2 regions of the Flavobacterium sp. FG19 genome follow, and region 2 is predicted to be linked to the other one. Evidence: riboswitches for the same ligand, from Rfam matches in the RefSeq annotation. Region 2 holds a riboswitch; the other holds the start of a gene.
What was found. Region 2 has a riboswitch for S-adenosylmethionine ahead of ACODST_RS00710 (alpha/beta fold hydrolase). Riboswitches for the same ligand answer to the same signal wherever they lie in the genome.

Region 1 (4,432 bases), on a different contig from region 2:
TTAATTTTGAGAAACTCTTACTGTATATGCTGCAGTATATAATCTTCTAAACATGATGTAAGTTACACTTACCATTACAAAAGCAATAATGGCATCTGTTGTCGCACCAAAGCCTAAAACAGCCAGTTTAGAAAAGAAAGCGAAGATGATGTCAAAAAATACTCCGGCAAATACCCATTCTTTTAATCGTAATAGTTTGTTAGGAATTAATAAGGTAATGACTCCGGAAATCTTCATAACACCCAGAATGTAGATAAAATGGGCCGGATACCCTAGTAATTGTGTAATCTCCCAAACCAGTTTGTTGGTTGTTAATTCAAAAAAACCGCTGGCACCAAACCATAAAGAAGTTAAAATAATTCCTGTCCAATAGATCATTTTTGTTGTTTTTGCATTCATGATTTTAAATTTTAAGTTGTTAAACAGGACAAAATTGCGACAGCGGCAGCCGATTTCACAGGAGAATTTTGGTCAAACGGACAAATCGAAATCTTAAACAGACAATCTGTAAGTCCAGGCGAATTTTATAACTTTACAAGATATCTTTTAGAAAAAATACATTTTAAATAAAAGCGAGATGTGGTACCATACAAAAGCAAAGGAACTGCTGGATATTGATTATCCCATTTTACAAGGCCCTTTTGGAGGAAATTTGTCGACGGTTGAACTGACGGCTGCGGTTTCTAATTTGGGCGGATTGGGCGGTTACGGTGCTTATACCAATAGCCCGCAGGAAATTTATGAAATTGATAAACAGCTTAAAGCCGCTACTGACAAACCGTATAATATTAATCTTTGGGTTTCCGATCATGATATACCGCAAGGCGGATTAAGTGATGAACAGTTTCAAAAAACAGCCGCCGTTTTTAAACCCTATTTTGATGAAGCGGGAATTCCGCTACCCGAAAAACCGGCACCTTTTCAATCCCGTTTTGAAAATCAGCTGGAGGTTATTTTAGACGTTCGTCCCAAGGTTTTTAGTTTTATGTTTGGTGTGCCGTCGGATGATGTTTTAGAGCAGTGCCGTCGATTGGGAATCGTAACTGTGGGAGCAGCTACTACTTTAGACGAAGCTCTTTTTCTCGATAGTAAAGGAGTAGATATGATCATAGCTTCGGGTTTTGAAGCCGGAGGACACCGCCCTTCTTTTTTAAAAGAGGCCGAATCTTCTGTAACCGGAACCTTCGTATTATTGCAGTTGATGCGTGAAAAAATTAAAGTGCCCATCATTGCCGCCGGAGGGATTGCGGATGGGAAAGGAATTGCAGCAGCTTTGACTTTAGGAGCCGGTGCTGTCCAGATTGGAACTGCTTTTTTAGCCGTAGAAGAATCAAACGCATTACCCATTCACAGAGAAATGCTGTTTTCGGATGCCTCAAAATATACAACACTTTCCCGTGCTTATACCGGAAGACTTGGTCGTAGTATAAGCAGCCGGGTTGCAAAAGAGATGACAGGGAAGGAGCAGGATATACTGCCTTTTCCATTGCAGACCACTTTTATAGCACCATTGCGAAAAGCGGCAATTGAGCAGCAGAAATGGGATATGGTATTATTTTGGGGCGGACAGATTTCACCACTTTTAAAACATACCAAAGCCAAAGATCTTATGCTGTCTTTGATTGAAGAAACAACGGCTTATTTTGATAGTTTTAAATTATAATTTTTTTAATGAAGCTAAAGAAGAATATTAAAATTAAATCAGCAAAAATAGCAAAGGAGAAAAAACATTCTTTGATTAAATGCAGTTTTAGTGTGCCGGAACCAGATAGTTTTTTAAAACGAAAGAAGTTTTTTTTCAAAAAAGACGGAATCCAAACAGAGTATATTCTGCTTATTCTATCTTCTCAAAATGAAGGATATAAAAAATATCTGGGCACATCATTGTATGAAAATGCATTTGATAAAAATAGCAGACTGCTTAAGGAATGTATTTTTGTTCAGAATAAGAAAGTAAAGTACAAAGAATATTTCGTTGTTCTGACGAAAGAGCATTTTATAAAAAACGAAAAGATATTTTATGAACTGTTTTCATTGTTTAATTTTCTGTTAATAGCAGAATTAAAAGAAAAACTTTCTAAAGACGATCTGTTAAAGAGGATCAACAGATTCAGTCTTTATGGGATTTTTAATTTTAAAAGATGGTCTGCTGTCTCAAACGATCAGCTCTTTTTTGATGCAGATCATTATTCGGGTTCACTAAGAAATGTTTTAGAAAACCATTAAATTGTAACTCATTTCAAAGATCAGAAATGAGTTTTTTTATCTTTTCATGAAACCGGAAGTACTTTTTATTGCTTTTCAATAGGTAAAAGGCTTCTGTTTTCGTTGTAAGTAAAAAAATATACAACTTAAAAGTTTTTTTAAAGTACTGTAAATAAGGTTTTTGTGTTTTTAAAAGTTTCAACTATCGCTAAATTTTAAAAAAAAACAGACCTAAATACTACTAATTCGGTAGAATTAATATATATTTGCAGTACAGAAAAATTCTGAATGATACTTATCCAGAAAGACTAAGGGATTAGGCCCGTTGAAGTCTTAGCAACCTGTTGCCGAATAAGGTGCTAAATCCTTCCGTTACGACGGACAGATAAGAAAGGTTTTCTCAAATCTGAATAAGCTCATTATTGTTAAAATATTTATTTTTTTTTTAAATGAAAACCAGACTCCATTTTTTACAGAGCAGTTATGAATTCATGAATTCCATTTTTGAAGAAAACAGTCTTGCTTTTTTCCGAATGCCAGGACTGTAATTCCTAAACTCTTCTTTTTTTTAACACGAATTATTACCGGCCTTTTTTACAGGCCAGGGGACTCTTTTGCTTAATCTTAAAAATTACTATAATATGAAAAAAATACTAGCAGCAGCTGTTTTGTTTCTGGCAGCATTACCAACTCAGGCACAGGTGAATACTTTACAGTTAAAAGGAACTGTTGTCGATACAACGGCAGAATATGTTTATCTGCAGAAATTCCACAACAAAATGTTTACGACTATTGATTCTGTAAAGGTTAAAGACGGAAATTTTAGTTTTAAAACCAAAGTCGTAACACCGGAATTGTATGGTTTAAGTGTCAATACCCAGGGGTATCCCTTGTATATTTTCCTGGAAAAAGACCCAATTACCGTAAAACTAAGTCCGAAGAAATATTACAGTACCTCTGTAGTTGAGGGATCGGTTTCGCAGGATTTGTTTGAAGCTTATAAAAAAGCAAAAGATCCGGAGATCAGTAAGTTTATAACGGAGCATCCAAAATCGATAGTTTCAGCTTATGTGTTATACCGAAACTGGTCTTACAGATTGTCGCCTGAACAAATCACCCAGAATATTGCTTTGCTGGACAAAAGCCTTCAAAGCACGACTTATGTCAAAGAATTAAAGGAACTGGTTACCGTTTTAGACGGACTTTCGGTTGGTAAAAAAGCCCCTGATTTTACCGCCAATGATCCGGATGGAAAACCAGTTCGCTTTTATGAAAACCTAAAAGGATATACGCTGGTCGATTTCTGGGCTTCATGGTGCGGACCGTGCCGAAGAGAAAATCCAAATATCGTGGCCGCCTATAAAGAATACCACGATAAAGGATTCAATATTATAGGAATCTCTCTGGACAAAAAGAAAGAAAACTGGATTAAAGGTATTCAGGACGATCAGCTGAACTGGCTGCAGGTTTCGGATTTACTTTTCTGGAACAGTGCAATTGCTAAACTATACGGGGTAAGAGCTATTCCGGGGAATTATTTAGTAGATCCAAAAGGGATTATCGTTGCCAAAAACCTGCACGGAGAAGAATTACAGACTACTTTAAAAGCACTTTTAAATAAACTGCCTTAATTAATTTCGGGAGATGAGATAAGCGGAACCCGAATTTCAAAACAACAAAGAATACATTAGTTAATTAAAATGATAAGGAAATGAATGCTATTGAGCCCACCACAAAAACAGCTGAACCGGAATGTTACTTTTCTAAGTTCAGGGAAAATACAGTAGGAACAGACCACACTTTTGAATCGGTTTACGGAGAACAAAATCTGGTATATGCCGACTGGGTTGCCAGCGGAAGATTATACGCACCAATTGAGGATATTATGCTTCATAAAATGGGACCTATGATCGCCAATACACATTCACTTTCAAGTCAGACAGGAAAAACGTCGACTTATGCTTATCAATACGCCAGAGAAATTATTAAAAAGTCGGTTAATGCCAGTGAATCCGATGTTTTGGTCACTACAGGAACCGGAATGACAGCGGCTTTATCAAAGCTGCAGCGTATTATGGGATTGAGAACCCGGTCTGATGAAGACAGACCTGTGGTTTTTATAACTCATATGGAACATCATTCCAATCAGGTTTCCTGGTATGAAACCAATGCCGAAGTCGTGATTCTGCCTCCGGATGAAAATAATTTAGTAGATCCGAAAGCACTT
Region 2 (4,432 bases):
AGTCAGGCGTTTTTTCTGGAGAGTAAAAATGTTGATTTTCATTTTCCTATTATTACCAATTCTACGGTAGCCTTTTTTGAGAAAGAAGGCGTTGGATATGCCTGGGAAACCAATTTCAGAGAACTGGCGGTACCATTTAGGGTAGAAGATATCATTGAATTTGCCAAAGAAAATGAATTCGAAAATCTGATTGCCGTTGATGCTACAGCCAGCGATGAACTGATTGGGCATTACAACACACTGATTGAAAACGGATTTAATATTGTAGCAGTGAATAAAAAAGCCAATACACTTCCGATAGATCTCTACAAGCAGCTCAGAGAAAACCTGAAGAAATACGATAAAGAGTTTTTGTATGAAACTTCGGTTGATACGGGATTCCCGGTATTGCAGACCCTTAGAGATTTGTATTATTCAGGAGAAAAGATCACCAAAATCAGGGGTGTTTTCTCGGACAATCTGAGTTATGTTTTTAACCGCTTTTCTGCTGAAGAAAACACTTTTTCCTCTATTTTGAAAGATGCCAGTCTGCTTGGCCTGATGAGGTCTACTTTTAAAGAAGACCTGTCCGGAAATGATACGGCAGGGAAACTTTTGATTCTGACCCGTGAAATAGGAAAAGAATTTAATTTCTCTGATATCAAAATCAATTCCCTGATAAAAGAAGAACATCTGGAGAAAAACGGTATACTGAATAAAGAAGCTGTCGATAAATCGTTTAAAATTGCCAAGATAACCCAGGCAGATCATCATGTGTTAAGGTATATAGGAGAGTATGATGTCGAAAAAAATACCTTAGAGGTTAAACTGGTTTCAGAGTCTGTTACATCGGCTATAGGGCAGTTAAAAGGCTCCGATTCTGTTTTTGAAATTTATACACAGTCTTATGCCAATACACCAATTGTAATTCAAAGTGCTGCTGCCTGCAGACAGGCCATTGCAAGAGGAGTTATAACTGATATTTTAAAAGTGGCCGAAAAAATAAAAAATAAAGAAGCTGTCTGGCTGTAAGTACGTGTTTTCAATATTAGTGAGTGGTTCTTTGACAGATTGAAACAGAAAAGCCAGTTATTTTTTTGTAAGATTAAACTTCTTTTGTTTTGAATTGTAATTTTGTAAGATGTTTTTTAACGATAAAAAGCTGTTTTTTAACGTTTTTTAAGAAAAAATAAGCTTTTGTAACTTGGAATATTGAAAAAATATTCGCACATTTGTAAGGCAAACTAAAATTTGTTAAAAAGCAAAATAAATTGTTAAAATAAATAAGCACTTTTGAGGTCTTAATCACATCTTAAAAGTTTATAAAAAATACTAAATGCAAGATTTTTTTAAAATAACAGTCAAATCACAAATGAATAAGTCCCTACAGATGAACAAGATGTTCAATGTCGCACGTATTTGTGTATGCGTCTGTTGATACTAAAAGAATTATAAGTTATATAAAACTTAAACCCTTTTGGTATTAAAAATCCAAAAGGGTTTTTTTATTCCTTTTAACAGCATAACAAAGAATTAAAGATAAGATAAATAAAAAATAACTGACTTAAACTTAATATCATGAGCGCAATTAACTACTTAAGAAAAAAACTTTTCAAAAACAAAGAGGAAAGAAACAACCCGCCGCCGGTAAACGAATTAATTCACCCAAGTTTCGGCGTAGCTGAAACAGATAAAAAAGCGGAAAGAAAAGCACCAAATTCATTATTGTTTTTGATGTATTCTAAAGAAAATGAAACCCTTTTCATTTAAGTTGAAAAGTATTATAATAACAGGTTAAAACCTGCATGAGATTACTGGGCATAACGTTCGGTAATTTTGTGCGTACAATAATTTCGGGCTGAATAATGTTTAAGAAATTAAACAATCAGTTTCGATAAAATTTGTTAGTTTAAGAAATTAGTAGTTAATTTGCACCGTTAAGTTCAAAAACGTATTGAAAATGTTATAAAGAAAGGAGGAGGGATTAGACCCGATGAATCCTTAGCAACCCTTCGTTAATTCGAAGAAGGTGCTGCATTCTACCACGCCTAACGTGGAAAGATAACAACAAGAATTTTTCTAGTTTCACTCTAGACTTTCTTTCTAATATTTCCACATACAAATCAAAAAGTAAAAAGATTTGAAATTGGAAAATATACCAAGTCCCATTATAATTCAGGATTTCATCACCGAAAGTGGTGCATTGTATTCATCGTTACCGCTAAGTTTTACACTTTCCGGCAAACCGCTGTATACTGCTCCTATTGTTCTGGTTAACCATGCCCTTACCGGAAATGCACAGGTTACCGGCGAAAATGGCTGGTGGAGTGATTTAATCGGCGAAGCCAAAACTATCGATACCAATCAATACACCGTTTTAGCATTTAATGTTCCCGGAAACGGAAACGATTCGTTTATAATCGAAAACTATCAGGATTTTACAGCCCGTGATATTGCCAGAATTTTTATTAAAGGACTTCAGGCATTGCATATTGAGCAGCTATTTGCCATAATAGGCGGTTCGGTAGGCGGCGGAATTGCCTGGGAAATTCTGGCTTTGGAACCTAACATAACCCAGCACCTGATTCCTATTGCAACCGACTGGAAATCGACTGACTGGATGATTGCCAACTGTTACCTGCAGGAACAGATTTTAAACAATTCGTCAAAACCGGTTGAAGATGCCAGAATCCATGCTATGTTGTGTTACCGTTCGCCGGAATCATTCAAAGAAAAATTTCAGAGAACTATCAATCAGGATCTTTTGATTTTTAATATCGAAAGCTGGCTGGCACATCACGGAAAAAAACTCCAGAAACGCTATCAGTTATCATCCTACAAATTGATGAATCAGCTGCTTAAAACCATAGATATTACCAGGAATAGTGAGGATTTCGAAACCTTACTCTCTAAAACGCCCGCTTCAATTCATATCGTGGCGATTAATTCAGATTTGTTTTTTACACCCAAAGAAAATCTGGAGACTTACAATGAATTGCGGCAATTTAAAAAGAATGTTTTTTACAGCGAAATAGATTCCGTTCACGGACATGACGCTTTTTTAATCGAGTACAAACAATTAGATCATTTACTTGCCGGTATTTTTAAGGCAGAAACAATAGCAAAATAAAATGAAAGTATTAAAATTTGGAGGTAAATCATTATCAAACGGAGAAGGACTTAACAAAGTAGTTTCAATCATTTCAGATAAAGTAAATCAGGGCGAACAGATTGCTGTGGTCGTTTCTGCCAGAGGAAATGCAACAGATGAATTAGAAGATATCTTAAGAATTGCCGCTAAAAATGGTAATTACAAACCGCTGTTAGAAAGTTTTAAAGCTTACCAGACATCAGATTATCCGCAGGTTGACTTGTCTGAAGAATTCAATATTTTAGATAAATTATTCGAAGGAGTAAGTCTTATAGGCGATTACAGCAGTAAAATTAAAGACCAGATTTTGTCTAAAGGAGAATTGCTTTCGGCTAAATTACTGACTTCTATTCTGGTTGAAAAAGGTATTCCTGCTAATTTTGTGGATACAAGAGAATTGCTTAAAACCGATTCTAAATTTGGAGATGCACAGCCTTTAGAACAGCTTTCCAAGAAAAATGTTATCAATTATTTTAAACTTCATAATGGTGAAACGGTAAACATTGTTACCGGTTTTATTGGTTCAAACAACAACAACGACACTACAACTTTAGGAAGAAACGGAAGTAATTATACTGCTTCGTTAATTGCTAACTATCTGGATGCCGAGGAGCTTCAGAACTTTACGCATGTTGATGGAATCTATACCGCAAATCCGGATTTAGTAGCCGACGCTAAAAAAATCGAATTTTTGTCGTTTAATGAAGCAAACGAATTAGCTAATTTTGGTGCAACAATTTTGCACGCCAAAACGATAATTCCGTTATTAGAAAAGAATATTCCACTTCGTATTTTAAATACATTCAATCACGAAAATCACGGAACTTTAATTACTTCAAATTCTCAAAAAGAAGGAATTAAAACGCTTTCTGTTTTAGAAAATGTTTCGCTTGTAAATCTTGAAGGACGCGGATTATTAGGAAAAGCCGGAGTCGATGCCCGTATTTTCAAGGTAATGGGCGATCATAATATCAGCGTAAGCATTATTTCACAAGGTTCTTCAGAAAGAGGAATCGGACTGGTTGTGGCTAAAGACAAAGCGACTTTGGCAATGGTTGAATTAGAAAAAGAGTTCGAAAATGACTTTTATTCTAAAGACGTAAACCAGATTACAGTTACTGATAATGTTTCGGTAATTTCGATTATCGGGCAGGATCTAAGTACTTTTCATAAACCGTATACAGCATTAATTAAAAATAAAATTGTTCCAATTTTATTCAACAACACAGTTACGGGTAAAAACGTGAGTTTGGTTGTTAAAAAAGAAGAACTGAACAAAGCCTTAAATGTAATTCACGGAGA

Region 1: linked by a shared signal. The riboswitch ahead of ACODST_RS26265 (redoxin domain-containing protein) and the one ahead of ACODST_RS00710 (alpha/beta fold hydrolase) in region 2 are both predicted to bind S-adenosylmethionine.

Annotation. Positions count from the first base shown of each region.
Region 1 covers NZ_JBMDKA010000044.1:4,610-9,041, forward strand. Annotated here, with positions in the region: gene ACODST_RS26250 (DoxX family protein) at 1-399, opposite strand; gene ACODST_RS26255 (NAD(P)H-dependent flavin oxidoreductase) at 578-1,663, shown strand; gene ACODST_RS26260 (hypothetical protein) at 1,672-2,226, shown strand; SAM riboswitch class I at 2,498-2,597, shown strand; gene ACODST_RS26265 (redoxin domain-containing protein) at 2,847-3,836, shown strand; gene ACODST_RS26270 (aminotransferase class V-fold PLP-dependent enzyme) at 3,917-4,432, shown strand, end outside.
Region 2 covers NZ_JBMDKA010000001.1:166,023-170,454, reverse strand. Annotated here, with positions in the region: gene ACODST_RS00720 (homoserine dehydrogenase family protein) at 1-1,011, shown strand, start outside; gene ACODST_RS00715 (hypothetical protein) at 1,558-1,749, shown strand; SAM riboswitch class I at 1,940-2,047, shown strand; gene ACODST_RS00710 (alpha/beta fold hydrolase) at 2,126-3,109, shown strand; gene thrA (bifunctional aspartate kinase/homoserine dehydrogenase I) at 3,111-4,432, shown strand, end outside.